DNA from 4 places in the Paenibacillus sp. FSL R5-0623 genome. Region 2 is predicted to be linked to each of the others. Evidence: riboswitches for the same ligand, from Rfam matches in the RefSeq annotation. Region 2 holds a riboswitch; each other region holds the start of a gene.

Region 1 (7,509 bases), 1.4 Mb from region 2:
CATGCGCCTTGCGGGCCAGTTCCTCTGCTTGGCTGTGATCTACACCAGGCATGCTAACGTCCAGACGAACAGACAGCTGGAAACCATCATCCGCAGGGTCTTTACCAATGGATACGTTACTTGTAACGACCACATCCTCCAATTTCACACCTGCTTTGCGTGCTACATTGGCGAGGGCACTTTCATAACATGCCCCATATCCAGCGGCAAAAAGCTGCTCAGGGTTAGTACCTTCACCACCGGAGCCACCAAGCTCTTTTGGCATTTTCAGATCATGCTTGAGAACGCCATCCGAAGAAGTCACGGAACCTGTACGTCCACCTTTAACTGTCGCTACTGCTGTATATAAAGCTTCCATTAAGAATCTCTCCCTTATCCATATAGTTTTTATTGCCTTCCTTTCAATTTAAACTTCTGGCTCATTTTGAAACGCAATTTTGTATCTTTATCAGCTTTTACAACTTTATTATTTTCATGCATTTCAATGCCATGGCTGTATTTTCCCCACGGTTGGGTAATATACGAAGGGACATCTACAAGCTGGAACCGAAATTTTGTGCTGATACATAAAAGTTGCACTAGACAAAAACAATTGAAGGAGTACAATGTAACAATAAACATAAAAATTTAGATATATCATGAGCGAATTGTCCCGCATATATTTCCAAATCAATAATTCAAAGTCAGGTGATTATCGTATGAGTAAAAAAAATCCGTTCAACGCTCCTTCAAGAGAAACATTGTCTACTGCGGGCATGGCCCCTTCCCTTGGAGAAGCACATAGCTCGATGAAAGTTCCGCAGAATGCTGCATGGTGGAAGAAATTCCTCGCTTTTGTAGGCCCAGGATACCTTGTTGCCGTAGGTTACATGGACCCCGGGAACTGGGCAACAGATATTGCAGGCGGTTCACAGTTTGGGTATACCTTGTTATCCGTCATTTTGCTCTCGAACCTGATGGCCGTTGTCCTTCAGTCGCTGGCTGGCAAGCTCGGCATCGTCACTGGACGGGATCTGGCTCAAGCCTGTCGTGAACGATTCAGCATGCCTGTTGTCATGATGTTATGGATACTGTGTGAGCTTGCCATTGCAGCCACCGATCTGGCTGAAGTCATTGGTTCTGCCATCGCATTAAAGCTGTTATTTAACATCCCCATGTTATACGGCGTTATCATCACCGCAGTTGATGTACTCCTGATTCTTGTACTGCAAAACAAAGGCTTCCGCGCTCTGGAAACTCTCGTCATTGTGCTGATGGCAACCATCGCCCTCTGCTTCGGGATTGATCTGTTTCTGGCAAAACCGGATATGGGCGGTGTTCTCCATGGTTTTGTACCCAATGTTGAGATTCTGCAAAACCCGGCTATGCTCTATATCGCCATTGGTATTATCGGAGCAACCGTGATGCCGCATAATCTGTACCTGCATTCTTCCATTGTACAGACCCGTCAGATTGAACAGACACCACAGGGCAAAAAAGAAGCCATTCGGTACTCGACCATGGATTCTACAATCGCGTTGACACTGGCCCTGTTCATCAATGCAGCCATCCTGATCGTATCTGCTGCTGTATTCCACAGTGCTGGTATGACGCAGGTTGCCGAGATCGCAGATGCTTATCATCTGCTGACACCTCTATTGGGTACTACGGTTGCCAGTATCCTGTTCGGTGTGGCGCTGTTAGCATCAGGTCAGAACTCTACCCTTACAGGTACACTTGCTGGGCAGATCGTTATGGAAGGTTTCCTGAACATTCGGATTCCGGCTTGGCTGCGCAGACTGGTCACACGTCTGATCGCCATCATCCCGGCGGTAATTGTGACAGCCATTGCAGGAGAGCATGGCACAGAAGAACTACTCATTTTGAGCCAGGTCGTGCTGTCGCTTCAATTGCCCTTTGCTGTAATTCCCCTGGTGATGTTCACGAGTGATAAAAAAAGCATGGGTGCATTCGCCAACAAATTGTGGCTCAAAATCATCTCATGGTTCATTGCCGCGATTATCGTTGTGCTGAATGTATATCTGATCATTCAGACGATTCGGTTATTCTAATCTCGTTCTTATCGATTAAATACTAAAAAGGCTGATCAACTCCGGTATGCTATACCAAGTTGATCAGCCTTTTTTATTGAAATACAGCAAGGTGTTTCCTTTTATAGTAAAACTCAAACTCCAATAAACAATCATCTAATCCTGATTTGGTATCAGTAACGGCAGGAGTTGATCCAATGAATCAACAGTCCAGTCCGCACGTTGGTTATCCGATAGTTCTGGCTGGAATCTTCCGTAACCCTGCAACATTCGAATCGTACGCATGCCCAGCTTCCGAGCAGGTATAATGTCGTTATCGATCCGATCGCCGATCATGACGGCTTCCTCCGGTTCACAACCGGCCTGTTTCAAGGCCACAGTGTATAACTCAGGGTCTGGCTTGGACACTCCTTCTTCAGCCGAACACGCCAGAACATCAACATACTTCCGCAGTCCGTAACTCTCCAGTCTCTCTTCCGTACCAGGACTCTGATTGGCAATAATGCCAATGCGATAATGCCGTGACAACTGCTGAAGAACGTAATCCGCTGATGGAAAAGGACGTTCAAGATCTTTTTGAAACTTCAGCTTGTCCTGAATCTGCTTCTGGTGTCCCTCGTCTTCAACGAATGTGCGAATCGCCACTCTCATCGGCCATTGCTCATATTTCTGGTAACAGTTCGCGAACAGTTCGCGTACCGCCTCAATCTTCACCGGATACCCCAATGCACAGGCTTCGCGGACGAACTGTCCGATAATATCATCAACCGGCTCCCATTCATCCACCAGTGTATCTCCAACATCAAAAAACAACCATTTCAATCCACCTACATCCGGCACGCCAATTCCTCCTTGTAAGCCACAGGTGATTCCTGATCCTAATTCAGTTCAAAAAGTCTGGTTTTCAGTACCGAGAAGATGGAATGAAGCTAGAAATGGAGTAGCGGAGCGTAGAGAAAACTACGTGAGCAACGGACATTTCGGCTGAATTTCATATTCGATGCTGATGATGCCACTAGGCATCCTTCGTAATCAAAAGCGGACTTTTTGAACAACCTATAGAAACCATAAAAAAGAAGACTCACCATCCTGCATGAGTCTCCTCAAACTTCCGTTTATCGATACATTCAATTATAACAGGCACCTTACACCTGAGCAATCACAAGCTATGGCATTAACCATTGAGGAGAAAGCCAACTTCCCCATTGAGCGAATATACAATCCGGTCTGCGCCCATGCCCCGATAGATACCCTTAGGATGACTCTGCTCCGTAATAACGCACAGAGATTTCGAAGTCCATGAACGGCAGATCTGTAAATAACGACAGGTCAGATTCAGGCTGTTCTCGAAAATAAACACGTTGCCTACGCTGCCCTGCGGCAAAAACCATTTTTGAGCTGCAGCCGTGTTCATGCGAATGACATGTTCTACTCCGATTCTACGGAGTCTGCGCTCTTCCCCTGCACTGTTGGTTAGAACGGCAAAGGGCATTTTTTTGTACATCAGCAATTTGATAAATTTGCGTCCTGCTTCATTTGGAGCAGTCACTAAGATCATCTCAGTATCCATCATTCGTTCCTCCCTTGGCGTGAAAAGACAACAAAAAAGAAGCGTGGGGGACCAAGGCCTCCCGAACGCTTCTTAAAGAACCCATGGCGAAAACACCATGAACCAGCGTACGGCTTGTTGCCTCTCCCTTTAACGCTTACGAGGTTAGCTGACGGATTCGGGCGCGAGAGTCGCCCTATTTCCGGCTGTCACCGGAAAATTCACCCCATGAATGCCTACTGTCCTGGACAGCGCATTCTGTTGGTTCCCCCGTTTTCCACTCATCAATGAATGGAAACTCAGCGATTAAAACATCGTTCGTATATCTTAAGGATAAGATCGAGCGATATTATCGTTTGTTTCGTTTTTCAGGTACAATTTAGTTTAAATTGAAATTACGTTATGAATCATACACCCGCGCCATGACGGTGTAAAGTCCGCACAGATCACCGAATCGACAGATTTTCGGCAATACTCACATATAATAGCGCTTACAATAAGGTCATACTCTATCCATCTCTTTAAATCTATCTAATTCTCACTCTGACGAAAATCAACTCGCAATTCATTCACGTATTCTGCACAACTTGCCTGTTTTGATTCTTTTAACACCATATTAGTTTTGCAATATTTAATTGTAACCAATATAATAGAAGATATAAGAGTAAATAAATGGAGGCGATTTAGATGACAGTCTACGATTACAAAGTGAATACCCTTCGCGGTCAAGAAGTTGAAATGTCCGACTACCGTGACAAAGTGTTACTGATTGTGAATACGGCAAGCTCATGCGGCCTCACTCCTCAATTCAAAGGTCTGCAAGAACTGCAAGACAAGTTTCAAGATGCTCCATTTGAAGTTCTTGGTTTCCCAAGCAACCAGTTTGCACAGGAAAAAGGATCTTCCGACGATATTGCCGAGTTCTGTCAGATGAATTATGGCGTAAGCTTCCCCATGTTTGAGAAAATTGATGTGAACGGCTCAAGCGCTCACCCTCTTTTCCAACACCTTAGCACAGAAGCTCCTGGCCTGCTCGGCTCCAAAGCAATTAAATGGAATTTCACCAAATTCCTTGTGGATCAGAACGGACAGGTACTGAAACGTTATGCTCCCAAAACAACACCGGACAAGATTGAAGAAGATATCAAGAACTTGCTGCAAAAATAATACATTGGCCACCCGTAGCCGGAAGGTAAGCACCATTGCCTCGGTAATGGATGGCCTTTTTTTCTCAACTTTGATGTCAAACTGTTCAAAAAGACAAAAAAAAGAAGCCTTCCATTAATGGAAAGCTTCTTTTTAATCGTTCATATGATGCGGTCGAGAGGACTCGAACCTCCACGGGCATACGCCCACTACCCCCTCAAGATAGCGTGTCTGCCATTCCACCACGACCGCATGTCGTAAATAATCGGCAACAGAATTGATTATACTGGGTTCAGAACTAAAAGTAAAGTATTTTTTAATACTACTTTTTCAGCTAGGCAATTTCATCAAAAATCGCATAATCTCGTCATCTTTACCCATGAACTGCATATGATTAGATTTGATCCCCTCTTTTTCGGTAAGAGCCGATCTTGTTGATTCATTTATATATAGTCCTTCCTTATATATAGTCCACCCTACATTTCTCCACATAAGTAACGCAATAAGTTATATAAAATAACACAGATATTAAATTCCAGATTTAATCCATTAATTCTCACGGATACTATTGACAAAAAGCGGACGTTTATGGGATGATAACTATCATATAATTCGGATTTTTAAACACAAAGCAAACAAAAAGGAATATAAATGTCACTTTAAGTGACATTTAACGAACACAGGAGGCGAATGATTGTGAACCGTGGGAATAAGCTTCTCGATTATGTCAAACTGCTTGATTCCTCTATTCAGGTTGGAGGGTTCACCCATTCCTTCGGCATGGATATCCATATCAGGGAGGGTACCATTCGTAATGCTGAAGATCTCGAATCATTCATGCGTTGTCAGTTGCATCCCAGCATCGTTCGTCTTGAAGGTATGGCCATTAAAGGCATCTATACCGCAGCAGATCACAAGGATACATGGCGGATAGCTCTGATCGACAAGCTCGTCCATGTTCAGCGAACCCCTGGAGATCTCAGAGAACAAGCTGCCGCGATGGGTAAACGATTGATCAGACTCGCACGCGCTCTGCACCCCTGGATTGAATTCACCCAGCTCGAACAGATCTTTGCCAAATACGATTCGGTTGGCTGCCTCTCCACTGTTCACGCCTGGATTAACCACCACCTCGATATCCCGGTCGAGGAGGCGGTCCTTGGTTACCTGCATTCAGCCATGAATGCCTGCATAACCGAAGCCTCCAAAGTCATTCCCCTGAACAATGATACAACCAAGGATCTGATGGTCCGCCTGGCCACAGATCTGGAGAATGAATGGAAGACCGTCAGCGCCTCGGCTGCGGATGGACTGGCACAGCCAACCTCGATGTCCATGAAATCGTTTTTCCCCAGTTTCCATATGCTTGGAGCTGGACTTCATGCCTACAGAGCCTAATCCTCTTCCTCCTCATACCCGCTCCCCTTCATTCAGACAAACTAAAAACACGCGGCAACCTCCTTGCCGACGTGTTTTTTGTCATTTTATTTGTTTTATTTACGTATTTACGCCATTTATCATCACAAAATACACTTTTTTCCGTATTTTTTAATTGTTAGATGACGAATTTACGTATATAATGAAACATACAGCTCGCATTTCTATATATTCTACATGAAGAAAAGGCGGCTGAATACTACATTCTAACCAGGGGTGAACCCTTTTGAACAAGAAAAAACCAGTTACTCCGTTCGGATGGGCCATCAAACGACGGCTAACCGAACTTCAAGTGGACCAGAAGACCTTTTGTGAACAGCATGGCATCCCACCCTATCGTTTATCCAATCTCATTCACGGCACACGCAAAGCAACCCGATTCAGGCACCTGGTCGCTGATATTTTGGATATTCCAGATGAACTGAGATAAGATTTCTGCCAAAGGAGGGTCTCATCCATGAGACATGTTACATCCGATCTGGAGAGGCTGTCGTTCCAGTCCATACGTCACCAGCTCATCATCGTTGATGACAATTGGATTATCCAAAGTTGTAACCGTGCCTGGCAACAGGGACTCGGTCAATGCTCACCAAACCCGGATATACACAGTAGTCATAGACATTACCTGCACCTGACGGAAGCCTGGGCAAAACGAGACAAGAACGCTAACATGGCACTTGTCGCACAGAATTTGAAAGAACGCGGAATACCCTTTAATCGAAATCATACATATGACATCTGCGTGTATACTGTATACAACGAAAAGAGGTGGTTTCGTGTAGAACTCACCCCTCTATCTTATGCAAATTCAATTCTGGATAGTGATCTGGCTTTGATTGCACACATGGATATTACCGAACAAAGAAAGACAGAACACCAATTGAAGAAGGCATTGTCTGAAGTGCGCACATTGCGTGGACTGTTGCCTATTTGCGCCGTCTGCAAACAAATCAAGGATGAAGAGGAACACTGGAACTCCGTTGAGAGTTATCTGGAGAAGCATACCCACGCCGAATTCACCCATGACATATGTCCGGAATGCATCCGGCGGTTATATCCGAAATACTCGAATATCCTGGACAAGCGTTCCTGAAACCTTTCTCCACTCGCCGACTAACTACAACTAAACGGAGAGATGATGTTCAAACTGCGACATATCCAGTTCTTGCGGTGTCCCATGCAGGGTTATGGTTCCTTTGTCCATGATATAGATGTAATCTGCGGCACTTCGTACAAAATCAATACTCTGCTCTACCAGCAGAACCGAGAGATCCCCCTTTGCCTTGAGCTGCAAAATAACCTGCCGAATGTCCTCCACGATAGAAGGCTGGATGCCTTCTGTCGGCT
Region 2 (7,509 bases):
TGGCTCTCTAGGGGAGACAACCGGATTATTGTTATTCCTGGTGCGAATGGGCAAGTGGTGCCTGAGATGCTGGAAGAGGCGGATACGGTAAAAAGCCTGACTGCAGCCGCAGCGGTGCTGCTACAGCTGGAGATCCCGCTGCCAGCGGTTACCCGCGCCGCCCAACTGGCGGCTGAAGGCAGCGCACTGGTGGTGCTCAACCCGGCTCCCGCGGTGCCGGGTCTGCCGCAGGAGCTCCTGCGGTGCGTCGACGTTGTCACGCCGAACCGCAGTGAGCTTACCGCGCTTACCAGCCGGGATCATCTCCGGCCGGAAGACCTGGATGCGGCGGTCGCAGAGCTCGCCGCATCCCTCGGGGCCGCTGTCGTCACGACGCTCGGCCCCGAGGGGGCTGTGTACGCGGCGGCGCCTGGTGGCCGCGTACAAGCAGGGCGTGCCGGCGCGTGCCGTGCGCCCGGCTACGCCGTAAGCGCCGTCGATACGACCGGCGCTGGCGATTGCTTCAACGGCGCGCTGGCGGTAGCCCTCGCGCGCGGTGAGACTTTGGACGCGGCCGTAGGCTTCGCCATGGGTGCGGCCGCGTTATCCGTGACGAAGCTCGGCGCACAGTCCGGGATGCCGTCCGCACGTGAAGTCGAGGCCTTTCTGGCCGAGCACGCGGCAGATGCCTAATAATTGGTATAACAAAGAGGCTCTTATTCTCCCAAAAGGGGATTAAGGGCCTCTTCATTATGTAGTGCGTGCAGAGATTATTTCTTCTCTGACAGCCACATGGCGATATTTGCAATCTCTTCGTCCTGCAGTTTGCCCTTGAAGGAAGGCATGCCACCTTTACCTTTGACAATCGTAGAATAGATCTTCTCCAGATCATCCTGGCTGCCGATGTTGGCCAGAGCAGGTCCTACGCCACCTTGAAGCTGATCCCCGTGACAGGAGATACAATTGGCTTTGACCAGTGCTTCAGCTTGTCCGGCATCCAATGTTACTTCCGGCATGGTTGGCTTGGCTTCTTCAGCCACTTCTTCTTTCCCTGGAAGCGTAAACATTAAAACAATAGCTAAAGCGCATGCTGCAAAAAATACTCCGCTCATGATCCATTTGTGCATCCCTTATGTCCCCTCCAGAATGAAAGATCATCTAACCTGAAACTATCCATATCATTATAACGGAACCTGTACCGACATCATAGCATTTTGTGGGAATTTTTTGAACTAATCACATAACAAGGGGCAAATTTGGTTGTTTTGCAATGGATTCTAACCGCGAGGCCCTTCATAAACCATACAGTGAAAGGGCTTCAAGCCGCTTGGGGTCTGTCGTTCGTATGTATCCTGGGTGACAAATCCACTCTTCAGATAGACTTGAATGGCACGAGCATTCCAAGTGAGTACTTCCAGATCAATCTCATTCGTGGGATTTCGGCGAATAGCTTCCTGTACAATGGCAGTGACAAAAGCTGCCCCTTGACCCTGACCACACAGCTCTGGATGCATGCCAAGGCCAATCCGGGTTACCCCTTGAAGTGGGAAGTATTGGGCAAACCCACATATACGATCGTTCTGATCCAGGACGATCGCGTATTGCTCCTGCCGCAGCTGTGCATCTCCAAATTCCACTTCCAGAGCTTTCATCTGCTCCCAGGGGAGCCAGCTGTAGATATTGTAAGGCGGGTCATACTGCCAACTGCAGATAAGCTCCGCATGTTCTTCTCGCATGGGTACAACGTGAAACGTCACAGGGGTTTCCTTCATACACCTGCATGCTCCTTTCCTTGAAACAGAACTCTTTGTCCACTCTACAAAAGAGATGTTCATTTAGCAAGTCTTCCTTCCCGAGAAAAAAAATGAAACAAAAGTTCCGGTAATTTCGTTTATATTATAACGGGATGGGTAAAAACATCATAAGGGCACGGACGAACGAACGCAAAATGAACTTGTTGATGTCGCAGGATATGCCCCGAGTATAACTTGCAACATGAATAAGGATTGAAGCACAAAAAACCGCCGGATACATTCCTGCGGAGAATGTACCGGGCGGTTCTGTTATGCTTCTTGCTTCGTTCCAGTATGGTTAATGGTTACAGCATCATGTTGCTCAGCTTGTCCCTAGTCAAGGGCCAGTGATTCATATGCGTCCGTGCTCATAATCCGTTTCGCGCCAACATAACGATTGGCCCAATAGTTTTCACTCAATGCACTGATCGTAACGCCTTTGGAAGAAGAGGAGTGTGCGAACTTTCCATCCCCTACAAAGATTCCTACATGAGATACGCCTTTACCTGTTGTATTAAAGAACACCAGATCGCCAGCTCTCATTTCCATGCGGGATACGGAATCGCCCATGTCGAATTGGGAACTGGATTGGCGTGCCAAATCAATACCCAACTTGTCGAATACATACCGGGTAAATCCGGAGCAGTCAAAGCCGTTAAGCGTTGTTCCCCCACTTTTGTATGTAGTTCCCATTGCTGAATCAATTACTGTGTCCATCTTTGAATCTGCGAATGCGCTACCTGCACCAAGCGATAAAGCGAATGTGATGCTAAGTACAGCTGCGGTTAATTTCTTCTTGAACAAGAGATATTCCCCTTCCAATGCCTGCGAGGTTAGCTTAAGGATTCGGTTGAAGGTCCCCTATGATCCCTCTGTAGCAAGATCAATTCACCCATAACTGGTTCCCCCGCTTCCCAGGTGCCAGGAATTTGGCTATGCTAGTTATGCACCTGCGAAATCAAGAAATGACGATTTAATTTTAAGTAGTTACAAATATGAATGTAAAGATTACAAAGTTGTTACTAAAAACTCACTGCGATTATTGTAACAGAGGAGTACGGCTTTGGCAACGTTTAGCAAAAAAATTAGCAAAAAAAACCTCGACCTTTGACGGGGAAAGGTTGAGGTTTGCCTATTTATAAGTACATATTAGGCCATGAGTTTAACATGTGATGGTAACAATTTTTAAACTATCTGCTCTCACCTTTGGATATTTTGGACTGCCATAATCGGAAATGGCTGCATATTTTCCACAGACTCAATAGACATCTGGCAAGTGGATACGTCTGTTGTAGTATAAGTCCGGTAAGTCCCGTTAATAACCATGAGGCTGAAGTGAAGGCCCCAAAGACGAGCAGGTGTACTCCGCCCAGCAGGAGTGCAATGCCGATTACAGCGATGAGATGACGCATTGCAATCCAGAGTGCTTTGAGGGTACCGTGAGCCCCGCCTTCTCCTTCTGGTGCCGACACACCGAACTGCATGTAGAGTATGACATGGTGGATGATCCAACCATATACAATCCAAGCAGCAACATAAGGTATACCAGGCAAAAGTAATTGAAGGGAATGAAATCCGTCCATGAGAATGGAGTAGAGCTTCGGTATGAGCCAGTAGGCGGGCAGAAGGATCAATAATGTACGTATGGTGTGGAGCAGCAGCATCGGTTTCCACAGATTTTTGATTCCGCGGATAAAGGGGATGCGCTCTTCTGTAGAATTAAAGTGCTGAAGTGAGTAGAGCAGTCCTGCCTGAATGAGGGGGCTGATCAACATGCGAACCAGCAGCATGCCCCCGAGAATCCATAGATAACGATGAACCTCCGGATGGGTAGACAGGTTAAGTTGACTTTCCATTTTGAACAAAAGTGTACTCAACTCCCCGGCATCAGCATCCGGATAACGCAGGAGTAGTGGGATGACCGCCGATTGTACCATTCGATAGAAGAAATATCCCCAAATGAGTTGATAGAGAAATAAGATTGCGGCAATGAACATATGCTGACGGACGAGAAACCAGCCTTCACGTATTTTCGCTTTCACCGTTTCCACCTCACCATGACAGACCTCCGAATATGGCTTCTATTAGTTTGGTTACACTCATGCTCCAGCGGGACTTCGCCCGCTCATCCAGTCCGGATTTCAGGAAATTGTTCATATGGCGGTTCTCCAGCACGATCGAGTACAGGGGATCGGTCATGGCCCAGGATACGGGGGATGTGTGAGTTAATTTATAGGTGATGCGATCTTCTTTGCCATTCCATTGTTTGGTGAGGGTATGCCCGTCTTTAAAAGCAATGCGAACAGGAACGGCGTTGTAATCACTCCCTTTTTTTGCGATCGTCACGGATGACTCGTACAATGTTTGACCGTCTTTCTGTACGGGCGTAACACGAATCTTCTCTACAGCAAAGTCAGCCATCCCGTTACCATAAACGTATTGATCAAAATAATCAGACCAGGAAGTACGGGTCACTTGTTCCACAACGTTCTGAAAGTCAGCCGAAGTGGGATGTTTGAAGCGGTACTTCTTCACATAGGTAGAGAGAATGCGTTCCATCTTTTTTGCACCGACTTGATGTTCAATACCAAGCAATACAAGCTTGCCACGTGTATAGACATTGGCTGCATACTCATTCTGTGAATCAAACTTCCAGGATTCTTGTGTTAAGGATGAAGGAGACGTAATCAGTCCCGATTGTACCGGCAGATTCGGAATCAATCCGTATTCCTGCTCCATCAGTTTGTCTTCTGCATAAGAGGTGAACCCCTCATCCAGCCACGCTTCCTCGAATTCGTTGCTGGCAACCATGCCGTAGAAGTACTGGTGTCCGATCTCGTGGACTACGGTACGTTCCAGGTCATAACCTGGCGTAGTATCATCGGCTCCAAAGGCTGTAACTAGCGTAGGATATTCCATGCCTCCGGCACCGTTCCCCGTTTTGGGTGGAACAACGATGGATAAGGTTGCGTAAGGATATGGGCCAAACCATTTGCTATAATTGGCTAGAGCGGCCTTCGCGGCGTAGAAGTAACGTTCTTTCAGATCCTGATGAGCTGGGTCCAGATATAACTTGATTCGTACACCAGGCACATTGGGTGCAGAGAAGGGCTCCTCGGCGTACACAAAATCGGGTGAGGCTGCCCAGGCGAAGTCATGCACATCATCGGCATAGAATTGATAGACCTTTTCTCCATTCTTCACCACGGCTTGCTGCGTTGGAAATCCGGTAGCAGCCACTTTGTATGTTTCAGGCACCCGAATACGCACACTATATATACCGAAGTCGGCGTAAAACTCTGAATTGCCATGGTATTGGTGCAGATTCCATCCTTCCGTTGTTCGTCCACGCCTGCCTACAGGTTCATAGGCACTTAATTTGGGAAACCATTGACCTGCCATGACAAAATGATCAGCAGTTCCCATCCGGGCAAAAATCTTTGGCAGATTCACTTCAAATCGGGTGTGGAGTGTGATGCTTTCCCCGCCTTTGACGGGTTTGGGCAGGCGTACTTTAATGAGGGTGGTGTCCTTGATATTTCCGTCATCTGGTTGCACATACTGCATCCGGTGCAGGAGAGAGAGCCCGTCCTCCGTTTTCATTTCGGTAATGTTCATGGAGCCGTAACCATTGGTAGGCATGACATCACCCCGAAGCTTTCCGCCGGATTCCTTCATAAAGGTGGTGTCAGCAGAAGAGAAGGCGTTGGGATACATATGAAAGTAAAGCTCGTTGACGGTTTTTTTGCCTGGATGAGTCCAGGTGATCGTCTGAGTCCCTTCCAATACGTTTCCTTCGGCCAGTTTCACATCCATGTGATATTCCACAACACGGTTGCTGTACACTTCGGCTGTAGGGGTCTGTACACTTTCTGGAGGTGCTGGAGTTGGAGCTATTGCCTTGGGCTTGCCCGATTCGGGGGCGAGTACTGGCAATTCGGAATGAGTTGAGCGATTATAACCCAGAGTGATCCATATCCCTCCGGCAAGTACACACAGGGCCAGGGATGCAGTGAGCCAGCTCTTGGCGCGTCGTGGAATCATCGTTAAATACCTCCCGTTGACAAGCATCTACAGCATGTATATGTTTGCAATGGGCCAATTATTAGTTAAAATATTTGTATCAACCCTTGGAGGCTATAAACATGGACCAAAACGAGCAAAACGGCAAAAAACAGATTGCCTTGAATATCGTTAGTGCAAAAAGCAAGCATAAAGGCTTCGGTGCAGGCTCCATTGAACTGAATAACCTTTCCCCGGTCATTATTGATAATGGCGAAGCCAAAATCGATATTGGTGCGATGCATGCGAAGAGTAAAGTGGAACGCAATATCAAGTTCTCTACCAATCGTGAAGATGTGCCCAACGGACGCCAGGTATGGCTGGTGTGGGTAGCTGTCGATCGCACGGAGGAAGGCCAACTGTATGGTGGAGCAACGGCATGTGAGATGTGGATTGATACGGAAGCAAGACGCGGATGGAAACTGTTGGCGGAACATGTGAATCGCATGGATTATGCCTTAAAGCGTCGCTTCATGCTGGATGAGCTTGGACCTGAAGCTCGAGCTGCACTTAAGACACTGTTGATCTCACACAACGAAGAATGGTGGAATGCTTCTCCAGATGTATTGAAGGAAGCACTCGCCTAAGGCAGATCATTTTCAACAAAGTATAAAAGCAAAAAAAAGCAAAGGGCCCCTTGACCGGAAAGTTCGGTTGGGGGTCTTTTGCTTGTACATTAATCGTATACGTCGATCTGAATAATTATGAGTTTTCATCCGAAGTGAATTTCCAAATACCCAATATAATCAGGGGTTATAGGTGACGCAACTAAGTCATCGCGCATTTGCGTCATTCTACCCACCAACGTTTGAAATCTCCCCACCAGGAATGTTTCTCTTCCTGTATGCCTTGTTGATTCTGTACCTGACGGGTCTTCTCATCTTCTCCAGAATCCGAATCATCCGTCGTACCATGACAAACCTCTTTTGGTTCAGTGCCATCAATAAAGACTTCCAATCGTTTCTCTTCACAGCCGTTGCCTGCCAGTTTGCCGGATTCAGGGTCGATATAGACACTTACAACATGATCAGGCACGGTGAAGATTTTGGGTGGTACGCTCGCAAGTGCCTGCTCTGTGAACTGGGCAAAGATCGGCGCTGCCCGGCGTCCATCCGAAGTTGAGATGGCTTTGCCTTGGTCGTACCCAACCCATACGGCGGTAGAGAGCTCCGGTGTGAATCCGACGAGCCAGGCATCCGTATTGGTCGTTCCCGTCTTTCCGGCAACCGGACGTTTGATCGCCTTAGACACCCGGTTACCCGTTCCGCCATTTTCGAAGACACTTTCCATTAAACGAGTCAGGACATAAGCTGCTGCAGGTTCCACGACGGTCTTAGCCTTGGTTTGAGGCGATTCATAGAGTACGCGTCCTGCGGCATCTGTTACTTGCAGAATGGCGACAGGTGGCGTCCGTTGTCCACCAGCAGCAATGACGGAAAAGGCTGACGCCATCTCCAGCGGACTGACAGGTGACGTTCCCAGTGCAAGAGAAGGTACGGCGCTCAGGTTGCTTGTAATGCCAAGGTTTTTCGCCATACTCACAACCTGTTCAGGACCGATCTGCATAATGGTGTTCACCGCATAGATATTATCTGAAGCGGCGATCGCTTGTCTTAGATCAATCTCACCCAGATACTTGTCTCCAAAGTTGCCGGGTTTATAGGTTTTGCGGTCA
Region 3 (7,509 bases), 2.1 Mb from region 2:
ACGATGGAGATGGGACGTGAGTTCGCTGCCCGTTTTCGTGAAAGTGGAGTAACTCGGGTAATCACGGTAGAATCCTCAGGCATTCCGGTTGCTTTTGCAGCAGCCTATGAACTGGGGGTGCCCCTTGTATTCGCCCGTCGTAAAAAAACACTTCTGGCTGATCCTGATGCTTACTGTGAACGTGTACCGTCCTTTACCAAAGGAATTGTAACTGACATTATGGTATCCCGCGAGTTCATTCATGAGAATGACCGCATTTTGTTCATTGATGATATTATTGCCAATGGAGATGCCGCTCGTGGCGTCATCAAAATTATCGAGCGTTCCGGTGCGGAACTCGTCGGATTCGGCGTTGTGGTCGAGAAAAGTTTCCAGGCAGGAGCACGCACAATTCGTGAACAGGGTATTCCGGTGGAAGCCTTGGTACGCATTCGTTCCCTGAACGATGGAACAGTACAATTTGACGATAACGAAATGTGACATTTTAAAGGAATAGGGCCTATTTTTTGAACTATGCCTTTGCATGACCGCCGATTTCATTTATAATGGGGTTATGTTAGGGAGAGGAGGCAACACCATGGGGAACCAACCGGCAACAGAACAATTTTTTAATGATAAGCTGGCGGAATCGAAAGTTCATTTTGAACGTGCCCTGGATTGTAAACATACGGAATTCGATGACCTTTATCCCTATATGATTGAACATCCTCAATTTTTCTGGTACAAACGCTATGTTGCCTGGTCAGAATTACTGACGATTGTAGGCTTGTGCGAAGAGTTGTCCTTCTCTTGGAAAGAACAATTTACACCGCATCAAGTGGAGTACCTTGAAGAACGTGTGATGTCCGCCAAAGTGCTTGATTTTTGGTTCGAGAAGAACGACAGCAAAGAGCACGCGCAGCGGTAACTTTCAGTCGGGACATAATTTCGAATGACATAACAGTCCAATACAGTCACGTGAGACCTAAATGACATTTCATTTAGGTCTCTTTTTGTAAATAAATTTGAAATATAGGAGCCATGAAGATGATTAGTGATACAGAATTGGACGCCCTGCGTCTGTCAGGTGAGAAAGTAAGAGTCGTACGGGACGAGCTGGAATCGAACGACGTGAAGGGGATTGTGGTTGCCTGGGATGGCGAGCAGGTACTTATCCGTCGTCAGAATCGACGTGTCGTTAAGCTGGACCGAGGTTACAGCTATCAGCTGTTCAGCGAGCCGCGCCAGAGTCCACTTAGTGAGTAACAGCTTATAATTATGGCAGTGGCCATGAGCGTTAAATGTTTGGAATTACCATGATTTCTTGGCATAATTGGCTCACTCGGGAGAGAAGATAGGTACAGTGAGGAAGATCTGTAACTATAGCCGAGAGGGTGTGCTACAAGCCATGACATTGATGAATGATAAAGTTCATGCCTACAAGGATCAGATTGGAGCATTAAGCGATGTGCTGCCAGGTGTGGTGAAGTCCTATCATGAGTTTACCGGAGAATGCTTCCAACCTGGCGTGATTGATGCGAAGACAAAACAGTTAATTGCGCTTGGGATTGGATTATTCGCCAACAATGAGGTATGTACCTTCTACCATGTAGAAGAAGCCCGTGCTAAGGGCGCAACAGATCAGGAGATTATGGAGACCGTAGCCGTGGCTGGAGCTGTTGGTGGAGGACATGCCCTGTCTCAAGGTGCGATGCGAGTGCAGAAGGCGCTGCATTAGTAAGCAATGCAACATACATTTTTAAGTGCAAAAAAGGCATCCGGTTAATAACCGATGCCTTTTTGTATGTGAATCACATTTTACCTAACATTTTATCATACATAAACTGTCCAGTTACCCGACGTGCTGTTACGTAACGATCATTGAAGTATGGATTCGATAACTTCGTGATGCTTACACCTTTACTGCTGGAGGCATGAGCGAATTGTCCGCCGCCGATATATACACCTGTATGTGAAATGCCTTTGCCTGTTGTATTAAAGAACACCAGATCACCTGTCCGAACATTGCTCTTAGATACGGGAGTACCTGCTTTGGCTTGCTGCTGCGAAGTACGTGGTAATTCAATGCTGTATTTGTTGAAAAGATATCTCATAAAACCAGAACAGTCGAAGCCGGCTACAGTTGTGCCACCCCATTTGTAAGGAATACCTGTCATGTTGTTCACTACGGAGTTGATACTGCTTGCCTCTGTGCTTGTTGCCCCGGATGTAAATAATACAGCTGCTCCAAAAATGGAGATAATCAGTTTTTTCAAAATCAATGTTCTCCCTTCGATGCCTACGGAGTTAGCTAAGGGTTCGGTAGAAGGTTCCCTATATTTCCTATGTATAAGAATAATTCACCCAAATTGGTTCCCCCGTTTTCAAACATGAAACTCGGCAATGAATAATTAAGTTTTTGTAACTATTTGAAACTATATTGCATAAATGCGTAATTGTCAAACCTATTTAAAACCCTTCGTAATACCTCAATGTTAGCGGAATTAAGGTTTTTATATGAAAGAAGGGATCAAGTTTGGGTATCATTCATGACAAAAACGTCATTATTGATTCGTTTAAGACGAATTTGGATAAATAAATAGGTTTGTCATGAGTTAAAAGAACTATCCCGTTATGTAGAATTAGAGAGATTATATTCATTAAGTTGCATATATTGACAATGATCGATTTTTTGCATATTATCTGATTATCCAATCCACATATTGGATTAAAATTGATTTTATTATGAGATAAATACAAATAAAGGAGGTTTAAGGACGCGTATCATAGGTAAGCAGAAGTGGAAGATTTATAAAAACAAACATAGGAGAGTGTTACATTTGAAAGCGAAGAAAATAATTACTTTTGTCCTGGCATGTACGATGGTGTTCTCAGCAGTTGGAATGGCAGTTCTTCCTGTAGGGACGGTATCTGCTGCGGATGCATCGGGTACTACAGCGAGTATTTCTGATATTTTGAAGAGCCAGCTGCCGGATGGGGGTTGGAGAAAAGATTATAAACAGACAAGTGGAGAGTGGGCGAAGTCCACGATCGACAACAAGGCTACATACTCAGAAATTAGAAGATTGGCGAAGGAATTTAAAAAGACGAATGATCCGCGTTACTCCACAGCTGCAATCAAAGGAATTAACTTTTTGATCAACATGCAGTATTCAAACGGCGGATGGCCACAAGTTTACCAAAGCTCCGGATATCACAAGCACATCACTTACAATGATGATGCCATGATTAATGTAATGATCATGTTGGATGAAGTAGCGGCACGTAAAGGTGATTTCTCGTTTATCGACAGCACTCTTGCTAACCGCAGTAAAAACTCAGTTGCCAAAGGTGTGGAGGCAATTCTGAATACACAGGTTGTTTCAGGCGGTAAGCTGACAGCATGGGGACAACAACATGATTCCAGTTCTCTTAAACCGGCAAGCGCAAGAATCTATGAAGTACCATCACTGACGGCTGGAGAGAGTGTAACGATTGTTAAATTCCTGAAAACCAGACCTGCTACCGCTAAAATTACGGCATCCATTAAGGGAGCTGAGGCATGGTTTAACAAAGTGAAGATTACGGGTTACAAGTATGAAAGAGCAAACGGAGACAGCAAAATTATCGCTGATTCCAAAGCTGCACCGATCTGGGCTCGTTTCTACGAAGTGGGAACGGATAAACCGATCTTTATTGGTCGTGACGGGGTCGTTAAATACAAACTAAGTGATATTGATAAAGAAAGAAGAGGCGGTTATGCATGGTATGGCAACTGGCCTTCCAAGCTGTAACTTGAAGTATGCTTCCGTTATAATGAACTAAACTATTAGCTGTTAAAGGTAAAGCCCGAAAACGACATGGACGTCTGGTTCGGGCTTTATTGTTATTATTTTCAGTGTTGACATGATAGATTTCACATGATATATTATCTCTTGTCGCCGATATTGATCACGGAGATACAATATGCGGTCGTGGCGGAATTGGCAGACGCGCACGGTTCAGGTCCGTGTGGGCTAACCCCCCGTGGAGGTTCGAGTCCTCTCGACCGCATCTAAAAAAAGACTCCTTAAGCTAACGCTTAAGGAGTCTTTTTTTGCATTTTTTGATATAACACTAACTTTAGACTTGAGTATCCAAGAGGTTAGTGCTTAGCTGCACGTACAGCAAATGGTCTTCCATCAGCCATACGGAACGTTTATTGCGCTGCGGTAACATTAATGCTGTCAATATTCGGTCCTTCCGATCCAGTGGTGACCACTTTCAATGTATTGGTCCCCGTGTTCATGGGGACCTGTATTGTTTTTTCAACCCAAGTGGACCAGCTTCCCGTAGCTGGAAAGGGCTCGTTGCTGATGACTTTGGTTCCGTTCACAAAAATGTCGAGGTTCCGAGTGCCGCTTTCCAGCGCATAACGAAACTTTACGTTTTTGGTACTTGTTGTAGTGTTATTAATGCTGTTCCATTGAATGGCCGAACCAGTCATCGCATTGAAGTTAACATACCCGGAGCCAGTGTAACCGGGGTAGATTGTTTCAATGGCAGCTTCCGTAAGTGACGTTCCGGTCTCGGCTTCATACGTAGTGCCACTGCCTGTATTCCCGCCGTTATTTCCGCCAGTAACGTTGGCAACAAACGTTGTTACGCTCTGAGGCGGGAGCTGTGCCGTGAAGGCTCCATTGGATACGGTAAGCGGGGTTCCGCTTGCCAGGTTTCGACTGCTGTCCGTAATCCATGAGGACACAGTGGAGGCATTACCATTCTGCAGAACGAATTTTTGGCTTGTGGCTGAAGTTCCACGGTTAATTGCCACAACGACGACTTTGTTATCACCTTTGTAGGCTGAGACAAATGTGTTCGTATCCGGATTTTTCGTTGCATCGACTCGCAGGTAGCCTGGACGCACGAATTTAGAGAAATGAGCCATATTATACCCGCGTTTGCTTATGGTACCGTCCTCTTTCATCGGACCATACTGTCTGCGGATGTACCACCACACATAGGCCTGGAAATCACCTTCTACCATGGCATTGTGCATGTGATAGGAAACGTCTAGTGCTTCAGGCCAGCGATCTGCTGAGTTGTTGTCACTATTCGGAACATACACCTCAGTCATCCACAGTTCTTTACCGGCTCCTTTTTGTTTAAAGAGAGGGTAGGCAAAATTCGAAATCTGTGTTCCATACGTATGCGCTCCCAGAATGTCCATGTTGGCAAGCGCCTGCGGATCATTCAGGATTGGGTCGGATATGTTCTTTAAGTACTGGAAGGATTCAGGCGCCATGACTTTGGTACCTTGAATGGACCCGGCATTTTCTTTCATGAATCGAAGGATCTCTTGTGGAGTCCACCAGGTCCAGTCATGAGCATAATCCGGTTCATTCTGCACAGAAATGGAATATAAATCTACGCCGTTATTTTTCATGTAGGTTACAAAGTCGTTCAGATGTTGCGCATAGGCGGCATATTTGTCGTATTTCAGGCGTTTGGCATTGGTGTCCCCATTGCGGTTGAATGTTTCAACCATGCTGCTCGGAGGATTCCATGGGGATGCGAATACGATAGCACCCTTTTCGATAGCCCGTTTGGCTGTGGCAACTTCACGGTACCAGTTATTAGAATCTGGATCGACGTAAATCCTGAGAATTGAGAAGCCTAACTGATTCTGATCGTTACCAAAAGCAGTTTCACGTTGAGCGGGAGTCAGATCACCAATCCAGGCAGGAAGGTTAATGCCCCCAAAGCCCTTGATCAGCTGTTTTTCCGAGGACAAATTAATGTTTGCATCGCTGGCTGCTGACACATTTGTCGGGGTTAACATCAAAGGCAGGGCTGTTAAACAGGCCAAAAGAACATTAATCGTCTTTTTTAGTTTGAATTTCACTACTTTCATCCTCCTCGATAATGGTAAATGTTACATAGAGAAACCGCGACCAGGGATAACAAACAAGAATAGCGGATTGTCTGGCATTTATTTTATGTAAACCCTTTCAAAACCTCCTTCCATAAATCATAGGAATGAAATGAAGCACATAACCTCTTTCATTTGTTGATTCTACTAAATAACTCCTAAACTGAAAACCTGACAAATTACAGTATTTTTTCTAATTAATCTCTATTTTCTTAACTGTTCAATGACAGTTCTTGTCTGAATGCAAAGGAGAAAACGGGAATGATGAGGATCTTCGCTTGAGACAGAGGTCTCCAATGGCGGGGATATTGTTATTAAGGAAGGCTTTGGCTTACATAATCCTCCCTTCATTATCAAACAATGAGATCACAGAAGTTACGGGGAGGGAATCATGATGAAGGAACAGAGAAAGAATTATCGATTCATTGCAGGTATCATGGCATTTTTGATTGTGTTTTACGCAGGCATATCGGCAGGAGGGCCTACAGCGGCAGCTTCAGAGTCCCCATCGAATGACAAACGGTTAGCGATTATCATCGATGATGTTGGTAATGACATGAGGGGTACGGCAGAGATCCTGGCGATGCCAGTTAAACTAACGGTAGCGGTCATGCCTTTTTTGCCAACAACGAAGAAAGATGCGATAGCTGCACATGAAAAGGGGATGGATGTGATTGTGCATATGCCCATGGAACCCAAGAAAGGACGACCTGAATGGCTGGGCCCGGGTGCAATCACATCCAGTCTAACAGATGAAGAAGTCCGCTCACGCGTGGAGAAAGCGATTGATGATGTGCCCCACGCCATTGGCATGAACAATCATATGGGTTCCAAAATTACTTCGGACAAACGCATCATGTCCATTGTGCTCGATGTATGCAAGGAGCGGGGCCTCTTCTTTGTAGACAGCCGTACGAACTTTCGCTCCGTGGTGGGGGAACTGGCCGTATCCAAAAATATGCCACCTGTAGGTAATGACATTTTCTTGGATGATCAAAATTCTAAGCAACACATTCGCAAACAACTGGATCTGGCTGCTCAGCGTGCGATCGATAAGAATATCTGTGTTGTCATTGGTCATGTCGGTCATTCGGGGATGAACACATCCGCAGTCATTCGTGAATCCGTCTCCCGTCTGCAAGATCAGGTTCAATTTGTAGGGATCGGTGATCTGGTTCGAGATGTGTGGCAATGGCATTCTGCTCCTACACTACCGACAGATAATAAATAATGCCATTGGCAATGGACTGGGCGATTCGTTTTTGCTCAGCGGGATCACTCATTCTGACTCGATCTGTCGTATTGCTCAAAAATCCGGTTTCGACGATAACGGCAGGTTGTTTCACGTAATTCAATAAATAAAAGGGCTTGCCCCATACGACCCTGTGCTCCGTTCCGTACAACTTGTTCATGGCATCCTGAATGGATTGGGCCAGCAAATAACTCCTGCCTTCCTTCTGGTGTAGTACCACCGGGCCGTGTACATTCGATCGGGGACTCCAGTTCGCATGAATGCTGACCACGATATCTGTACTTACTTCTTCGCTAAGGCTTTTACGTTGGGCAAGATCTCTGGTATGACGTGAGCGGCTGTTCAGCCAGCGGTTCTCATCACTAAG
Region 4 (7,509 bases), 3.1 Mb from region 2:
ACTTCTGCTATGCCAAAAGTAGCTAACACGGACTGCTCCCCTGCCCTGATGATCGTTCCTGCTTCGAGCAGTTGCTGTCCCGCTTGGACTTCCAGTCCGATTGGGGTGATGTTAGCACCTGACAATATTTGCCGTTTCAATGCAATCCACTGTTCTCCGTCCTCTACCTTGCTCTCGGTCATCTCCATCATGACTACCGCATCCGCACCTTCCGGGACCTGTGCACCCGTCATGATGCGAGCAGTTGTACCTGAAACAATGGTGTGATTCGAGGTGTAGCCGCAAGGAATTTCATCAATTACTCGAAACCAAACTTGATGATCACTCGATGCATCTATGGTATCTGTACTTATAATCGCGAATCCATCCATACCCGATCTCCGGAAGAATGGATACGGATGAGGAGCCTGAATTGTCTCTGCAAGTGTGCGGCCATGAGCAGATTCAAGGTGAACTTTCTCTATGGAGCCTACAGTAACTCTTGCAGCTATTTTGGCTTGGGCATCCGGTACCTGTACAGCTGTACGATTGAATTTGGCAGTTGTCATATCATGTGAATGTGAGTTCATTTTCAAAAGTATTCTTACCTCCTAGAGACATATCATCTTTTTAAAAAGTGTAGCCCGAATGCTGTAAGATAACAAGTACATCACTTATTGAATCCTGTGACAATATCTTATTTCTTACAGGTGTAACATCCTTGACCAATATTCAACATGAAAGGCATCTTGTCTGCTCATAATATAAGTGACAAAGGGAGGCGATAATCATGAGTAATCGATGTGAATTATGCGGAAGAGAACCTGTGAACACAACCGTTCATCATCTGACACCCAAAGAAATGGGCGGAACATTACTGCCAACAGCCAACCTGTGCATCCCCTGTCACAAACAGATTCATTCGCTTTACACCAATCGCGACATTGTAACCCTTGGTCTCACGAACCTGCAATCCTTGAGACAGGATGAACGAATGATTCCATTTATCCGCTGGATTCGTAAACAGCCTGCTTCAACGATTCCCCGTGTACGCAAATCCAATCATGTTCGCCAATCGTAAACCAAAAAGAACAGCTCCAAGGTCATATGCCGGCGAGGTGATTCGCCTTCCCTTTTCACTGTTCTTAAATGAACTATGCGATTGGCAGCCATCCTTATGATTAGATGTTTATTATCTTCGCCTCTTAATTCGGCCGCCGCCCACTCTGGTTTTTGGTTTTTTGTAGGATTTTTTAGGTGAATCAAACAACCCACCACTGCTCTTGTTACGATCAATGGTCCCCTTGCTCTGATCCCTGTTGCGGTTGAATAATCCTCCGCCAGATCCCACGCTTGAATCTTTATCGCTTCCGCGCCTTGTAATCGTACCTTTCCGATCAACAGTAATAGGTGGAGCAAGCTTCTTGTCATTACTTGTTGGTGCACGATAAGATCCTGCACTCGGTTTATACGTATCTTTATTGGTATATCCTCGATAGTTGCCATAACCTCGCCCGCCAAAAGAATCGAACAGATTACCGATTAACGTAGCGGTCAGATAACCTTGTAAAAAAGATGAATCGTAGTTCTGCCGAACATATTCCTTGGAGTCCACCTCAACCAAGGTATCCTCCGGCTTGTTCGGGTCTTGTTGCAGGTGATAATACTCGTCCTGATACACGAGGAACATACGCTCTGTGTTCTCTGCCGAGATCTGATCCGGTTGCCTTTGGTCAGACAATTCCTGGGCCACTTCCGGAACGGTACGGTCAGAAGCCCGGTACACATAGGACGTTGAGTTACCACTGCCGTTAACCGATTCAAGCGGGTATGTGTCCTGAACAGAAGGTGCTCCGCACGCGGACAACAGAGACATCACAAGGCTGAGGACCAGCATTAATTTTAATCCATGTGCCAAGCGTTTTTTCATTGGGAACCTCTCCTAGCTCGAACGAATCACTTTGATATCCGCAGGAAGAATGGACTCACCCTCATACAGTGTAAATCTTCTGTCTTGCCACTCCACCCGAAGAAGCATATTATCATCCGACTGATACTGCCATACCAATTGTTCTCCAGCCTGGCCATATGGAGTTCTACCTGCCGTTGATACCATGCCTCCATACTCTTCCTCCAGATGATATGCGCGTCCATCCAGATCCAGCAATGTGGGCACCTCATCAGGTGTATCAAGCCTGCCATCAATTGGTGTATATAGAGCGTAACGTGTGAGTTCACGTTCTTCGATATGCAAATATCGAAATGCGGTACCATCCTGCAGCGTGAGCACAACTGCATTTCGAGCACGATTTTGTACCCGACCAACGACTTCATAAGTGACCAGAGAAACCTCACAGATATCACCAGGTGCAAGCTGAAGCATCGTTTTCTCTGCCTGCGGTGGTTCAGGTTTTGTTAGTATTCCTTTAATTCGTTTCCATACACTCATGAGAATTACTCCTGTTCCTTATCTTATAAACAAGCTGCAATAATCAGTGCGCCCACGATATGTAAAGCGCCAGAGAACAACCCGTATCCTGTCTTCCCTTGCTGAATTCCTGTATCCAGATCCAGATTGGCCCATTTGCGAATCATAAAGTGTACAACACTCTCCAGAATCAACAAAATGATAAAGGATACAACGGAGACCAACAATGCTTCTCCAAGATGACCAGCCGTAGAAATGGACGTAGCGAGTACATACCCTTGTGCAAATAATTTCATAACCATACGTGTAGTAACGGCCATATTGCCAGCCTTAACTTCAGCAAAATCCTTATATTTCGTGAACAGTGAGTCGATATACATCAAAACAAACAGCAAAACCGAACCAGATACTGTCCAGACCAGCATCGCCAAAATATTCAAATCCATTTACACAGCCCCCACATATCAACATGAACCGCATTTAAAAGCGAAGGAGAAATGCTCTTCTCCTCCGCTGGTTAACCCTGCTGACAACCAAGGTAATTAGTTCTTATTATCGTACTGTTTCATCAATGCTGCGAGTTCATCTTCAACAGCCTGATCTTTACCCAACTTCTCGAACTCTTCATCCAAAGACTTGCCTTTGGAAGACATTTCGTTGCTTGCTTCTGCCTGTGCTTCCATCTGCATCATTTTCTCTTCCATACGCTTCATACCAGCACTTGCAGTATCGGAGCCAAACCCATTCAACGCTTTGTTGATTTCCGTTTGGGCTTTTGCTGCATTGTAGCGGGCTACCAATGTTTCGCGTTTGTTCTTCATTTGAGTCAGTTGCTTACGCATCTCGTCGAGCTTGCCACGCAGGTTATCTGCAGAAGCCTTGTTTTGGTCATAGCTGGTTTTGTACTCAACCATCTTCTCTTCAGCAACCTTTTTCTCTTCCAGGGCACGCCGAGCCAAATCCAGATTCTGAGCACGTGCCGCCGTATGCGCCTGCTCTTCACGTTTCTTCACAAGAGCTTCCTGCTCTTCGAATAACTGCTTGAATTTCTTCTCAATGGCGATCTGTTGAGCTACTGCTTTCTCCGCATCTTCCAGATCCTCTTGCATGTCACGGATATATTGGTCCGTCATCTTGATTGGATCTTCCGCTTTGTCAATAATGGCGTTGATGTTAGACATGGTTAGATCACGCAAACGTTTGAAAATGGACATTATGTTATTCCTCCTAGTCGATATTACATCGTATATAAACATACATACGTAACAATCTACAACTCGTTTCAATTTTAGCAAATAAAATCAAAACATTCGATGGCTCTTATGTCAGGAAGACCGCTTATCTTTGTTCAGATGATCCTCCATCAACCTCTCTGCAGTCTGCACGATTTCGTCGATCTGCATCCGCGTGATGGAATCAAAATGAATACCCATGATCACCGTAACGGTTACTTTCAGATTCAGGGCAGCCTTTCGGGCAAGCCGCTCACACAGCTCTTGTTCCTTATGCCCCGGAATATGTACCGTCGTCCCGCTGACGCGCTCATGATCCACGTAGAATGTGGCTGCGGCGCCAATATGCGCCTTTCCTCCCGTAACGAGAAAAACCTTATCTTCTCCTGCTTCAATCACCTGTAAACGTATGGATTTCAAATCATATGTACTCATACCCATCCACCTATCCTTTTCTATATGTTTTATATGGAGGAATTATGGCTGTCATAAGCTAAATCCGCAATGAAACTTCTCACACTACGCATAACTTGTAGATAGCCCGGGCATACCAAAGAGAACGTCATTTTGGAAAAGGAGGCCGTTATTATGCGCGTACGCCTCATTATGCTGATGGTTATCGTTATTTTTCTCGGAGGATATCATGCTCCAGTTTCATCGCGGGATGTTTCAAGCCCGCCAAGTGAATCCGTATCAGGTTCGGATTCTGCGGAAGAAGAACAACTGACATTGGGACAGTTACGTCAAAAATATGCCGATACGTTCAAAACGAATGGTCCTTCAACCAAGAAGGTTGCACTGACTTTTGATGATGTACCTGACCCACGGTTTACTCCACAAGTACTGGATGTATTGAAGAAATACAATGTCAGAGCTACATTCTTCATCGTGGGTAGTCGTGCTGAGAAACATCCGGATCTGGTGAAACGCATCGTTAAGGAAGGGCACATGGTTGGTAATCACAGCTACAATCATCCTGAATTCAGTAAGCTGTCGATGAATGCCTTTCGTAAACAAATTCTACATACCGGAGATATTATTCAACGTTTGGCGGGATATACGCCCAAGATGATTCGACCGCCTTATGGAGACATTAATGAAGAACAGCTGAGATGGGCTGCCAAACAACACTATAGCATTGTGAACTGGAACGTAGACTCCCTGGACTGGAAAGGCCTTTCAAAGGAGCAGGTGAAAGATAACATCCTGTCTGCCGTAAAACCAGGCTCCATTGTTCTGCAACATGCTGGAGGCGGTGTAGGATCAAACCTGAACGGCACGATTGAGGCTTTGCCTGAAATCATTGAGGAATTGCAAAAGCGCGGATATGAACTCGTCACCTTGGACGAAATGCTGGGATTGTCAAAGGCCAAAGATTAAGATGACCATGAAGTAATAAATGAGAATATTAAAAGGGTGCTGTTCAATCGCAAGTTTGCGACTGGCAGACACCCTGTTTGAATTCGTTAGATGTAATTAATTTTCTACTTCAGAATGTACAGCTCGATATCCTGAAATCCAAATGTGCTTACGGACTGTTTGCTACCCGGGATAAAGATATCAATCCGGTGACCCTTGATTGCACCGCCTACATCACGCGCGGTGGCTACAAAAGCCTGTTTTGGCAATCCTGGATGGCTGTGACCCGTTACCAGTACTTTGGTTCCGAGTGGAATTACACTTGGATCAACTGCAATCGTACCCAGTTCAAGGTCATTTCCGAAATAATCGACTGCACCCCAGCCTCCATTTTCAGACGGATCTGCAGAGTATGCCGTTGCTTTTACGTTCACAGCTTTGCTGTAATCGAATGTTTTACCCCAGGCCTGAACCACTTTGTTATCTGCATTAACGTCCAAGCTCGCTGTGGTAACTGTTTTGGCTTGGGTCTTGCTCTCCGTCGCCGCGGCAGCTACATTGTTTGCCTTACCGGGAATCGTAATTTTCAAACCACCATAAATATTGTAAGGTGAAATGTCGTTGTTTGCTTTAACCAATGTGTTCATTGCTACTCCATATTGTTTTGATAAGGTGTAGAAGGTATCCCCTTCTTTGGCCACATGAACTGAATCGGCGTGAGCCGGAACGGCTTGAATAAGCATTGCTGTTGTCATTAATGCTACTGCTGTTTTGGCTATACGTTTCTTGTTAATCATGGTCTTCCTCCCTCATTGTGCCTGCGAAGTTAGTTGTCGGATTCGGATGAGGAGCCCACCCTATAGGTTCTTCATTACATTTGAAACGTTATGTACCCCTAATTCACCCCAAGCAGTGTGCTGTAGATCTTCCCCCTGCACAATCTGCATCGTTACATCCCCCACACTCCCTGTCCGGAAGTTTCGGCAGAGTTCAATATATCACAATTTTGTAACCTGAACTTGTAGTAATTCTTACCAAATAGTTTTTAGCATGTAAGCATGTGTAAGAATACTGCATACTCTAGAATTGTTGGACGACCCGATTCCTTTACATCTGGTAACAGAATAGTTACTTTTCCGAATCCATACGTGATTATTATCCATAAAAAAATAGCGTTACCGACTCGAAGTCAGTAACGCTATTTGATCACTTCGTTTAGAGTACTTTCGCAAGAAAATCACGTGTACGTGAATTTTTCGGTGCTCCAAATACCTCATCTGGTGTTCCCTCTTCTACAATAACCCCGCCATCCATGAACAGGATCCGGTCTCCCACTTCACGTGCAAAACCCATCTCATGTGTCACGATGACCATGGTCATCCCGCCTTCTGCAAGACGTTTCATGACATCCAACACTTCACCGACCATCTCGGGGTCCAATGCCGAAGTAGGCTCGTCAAACAGCATGACATGCGGCTGCATGGCCAATGCTCTTGCAATGGCGATCCGCTGCTTCTGTCCACCAGACAGCTGATTCGGGAATGTATCTTTTTTATCATACAAGCCCACAGTGTTAAGCAGATCAGCAGCAATTTTCTCCGCTTCCTGCGTGGATTGTTTCTTCACTTTAATCGGAGCAATCGTGATGTTTTGCTGTACCGTTTTGTGTGGGAACAGGTTGAAATGCTGGAACACCATACCCATTTTTTCCCGAGTTGCATTAATGTTGTGCTTGGGGTCCGTAATTGACACACCTTCAAAATCGATTTCACCTGATGTAGGTTGTTCCAAGAGGTTCAGACAACGCAAAAAAGTACTTTTACCTGAACCGGAAGGGCCGATGACCACGACAACCTCACCTTTGCCAATCGTCACATTAATGCCCTTAAGCACATCGTTATTTCCATAAGATTTGTGTAATTGTCTAACGTCTATCACTTGCACTCAACTTCCTTTCCAGTCGTCCAAGCAGCTTGGACAAAATAAACGTTAATACAAAGTAGATGGCTGCTGCAATCAAAAATGGACTCAAGCCTTGATACGTAATGTTTTTGACCACACTTGCCTGATACATAATGTCCACCATACCGATAACTGAGATAATGGAGGATTCCTTGATGATGGTTATGAATTCATTACCGATCGCCGGTAATACAGCTTTGAATGCCTGTGGCAATATGATATAACGCATCGCATCGCCTCTTCCCATACCTAGGGAACGAGCTGCCTCCAACTGACCACGATCTACACCTTGAATACCCGCACGGAAAATCTCCGCCAGATAGGCACCACTATTGATTGAAAGTGTAATGATACCTGCCTGAAGTGCAGTGAAGTTAATGCCAAAGCTCAGGGAAAAACCATAGTAAATAATCATCAATTGTACCAGCATCGGTGTGCCACGGATCACTTCAACGTAAGCAGTACCGATCCAGCGCAAGATTGCAGCGTCATGCAAACGGAACAAACAGATGATCAATCCAATAATTACCCCGAAGATAACCCCAAGTG

The links. A riboswitch is a leader RNA that binds a small molecule or an ion and turns the genes downstream of it on or off. The one in region 2 is predicted to bind cyclic di-AMP.
Region 1: it holds a riboswitch for cyclic di-AMP, as region 2 does, so the genes downstream of both, MKY92_RS06960 (hypothetical protein) here and MKY92_RS00535 (C40 family peptidase) in region 2, are expected to answer to the same signal.
Region 3: it holds a riboswitch for cyclic di-AMP, as region 2 does, so the genes downstream of both, MKY92_RS10275 (C40 family peptidase) here and MKY92_RS00535 (C40 family peptidase) in region 2, are expected to answer to the same signal.
Region 4: it holds a riboswitch for cyclic di-AMP, as region 2 does, so the genes downstream of both, MKY92_RS17510 (3D domain-containing protein) here and MKY92_RS00535 (C40 family peptidase) in region 2, are expected to answer to the same signal.

What each region holds. Positions count from the first base shown of each region.
Region 1 covers NZ_CP150233.1:1,543,891-1,551,399, reverse strand. The annotation lists gene MKY92_RS06975 (organic hydroperoxide resistance protein) at 1-358, opposite strand, end outside; gene MKY92_RS06970 (Nramp family divalent metal transporter) at 756-2,051, shown strand; gene MKY92_RS06965 (HAD family hydrolase) at 2,187-2,870, opposite strand; gene MKY92_RS06960 (hypothetical protein) at 3,205-3,603, opposite strand; cyclic di-AMP (ydaO/yuaA leader) riboswitch at 3,719-3,894, opposite strand; gene MKY92_RS06955 (glutathione peroxidase) at 4,267-4,746, shown strand; tRNA gene MKY92_RS06950 (tRNA-Leu) at 4,895-4,977, opposite strand; gene MKY92_RS06945 (urease accessory UreF family protein) at 5,422-6,123, shown strand; gene MKY92_RS06940 (hypothetical protein) at 6,389-6,592, shown strand; gene MKY92_RS06935 (hypothetical protein) at 6,620-7,255, shown strand; gene urtE (urea ABC transporter ATP-binding subunit UrtE) at 7,286-7,509, opposite strand, start outside.
Region 2 covers NZ_CP150233.1:108,386-115,894, forward strand. The annotation lists gene rbsK (ribokinase) at 1-672, shown strand, start outside; gene MKY92_RS00525 (cytochrome c) at 750-1,106, opposite strand; gene MKY92_RS00530 (GNAT family protein) at 1,257-1,751, opposite strand; gene MKY92_RS00535 (C40 family peptidase) at 2,106-2,540, opposite strand; cyclic di-AMP (ydaO/yuaA leader) riboswitch at 2,580-2,717, opposite strand; gene MKY92_RS00540 (hypothetical protein) at 2,963-3,814, opposite strand; gene MKY92_RS00545 (M1 family metallopeptidase) at 3,825-5,816, opposite strand; gene MKY92_RS00550 (YwhD family protein) at 5,918-6,421, shown strand; gene MKY92_RS00555 (PBP1A family penicillin-binding protein) at 6,624-7,509, opposite strand, start outside.
Region 3 covers NZ_CP150233.1:2,217,430-2,224,938, forward strand. The annotation lists gene MKY92_RS10255 (xanthine phosphoribosyltransferase) at 1-480, shown strand, start outside; gene MKY92_RS10260 (hypothetical protein) at 578-907, shown strand; gene MKY92_RS10265 (hypothetical protein) at 1,027-1,245, shown strand; gene MKY92_RS10270 (carboxymuconolactone decarboxylase family protein) at 1,388-1,717, shown strand; gene MKY92_RS10275 (C40 family peptidase) at 1,791-2,255, opposite strand; cyclic di-AMP (ydaO/yuaA leader) riboswitch at 2,261-2,392, opposite strand; gene pelA (pectate lyase) at 2,811-3,773, shown strand; tRNA gene MKY92_RS10285 (tRNA-Leu) at 3,948-4,032, shown strand; gene MKY92_RS10290 (carbohydrate-binding protein) at 4,178-5,863, opposite strand; gene MKY92_RS10295 (divergent polysaccharide deacetylase family protein) at 6,282-7,121, shown strand; gene MKY92_RS10300 (N-acetylmuramoyl-L-alanine amidase) at 7,096-7,509, opposite strand, start outside.
Region 4 covers NZ_CP150233.1:3,996,350-4,003,858, forward strand. The annotation lists gene glp (gephyrin-like molybdotransferase Glp) at 1-569, opposite strand, end outside; gene MKY92_RS17475 (HNH endonuclease) at 770-1,060, shown strand; gene MKY92_RS17480 (DUF4247 domain-containing protein) at 1,172-1,909, opposite strand; gene MKY92_RS17485 (DUF4178 domain-containing protein) at 1,922-2,428, opposite strand; gene MKY92_RS17490 (DUF350 domain-containing protein) at 2,452-2,853, opposite strand; gene MKY92_RS17495 (PspA/IM30 family protein) at 2,950-3,621, opposite strand; gene MKY92_RS17500 (hypothetical protein) at 3,733-4,074, opposite strand; gene MKY92_RS17505 (polysaccharide deacetylase family protein) at 4,228-5,019, shown strand; gene MKY92_RS17510 (3D domain-containing protein) at 5,124-5,795, opposite strand; cyclic di-AMP (ydaO/yuaA leader) riboswitch at 5,798-5,994, opposite strand; gene MKY92_RS17515 (amino acid ABC transporter ATP-binding protein) at 6,214-6,936, opposite strand; gene MKY92_RS17520 (ABC transporter substrate-binding protein/permease) at 6,923-7,509, opposite strand, start outside.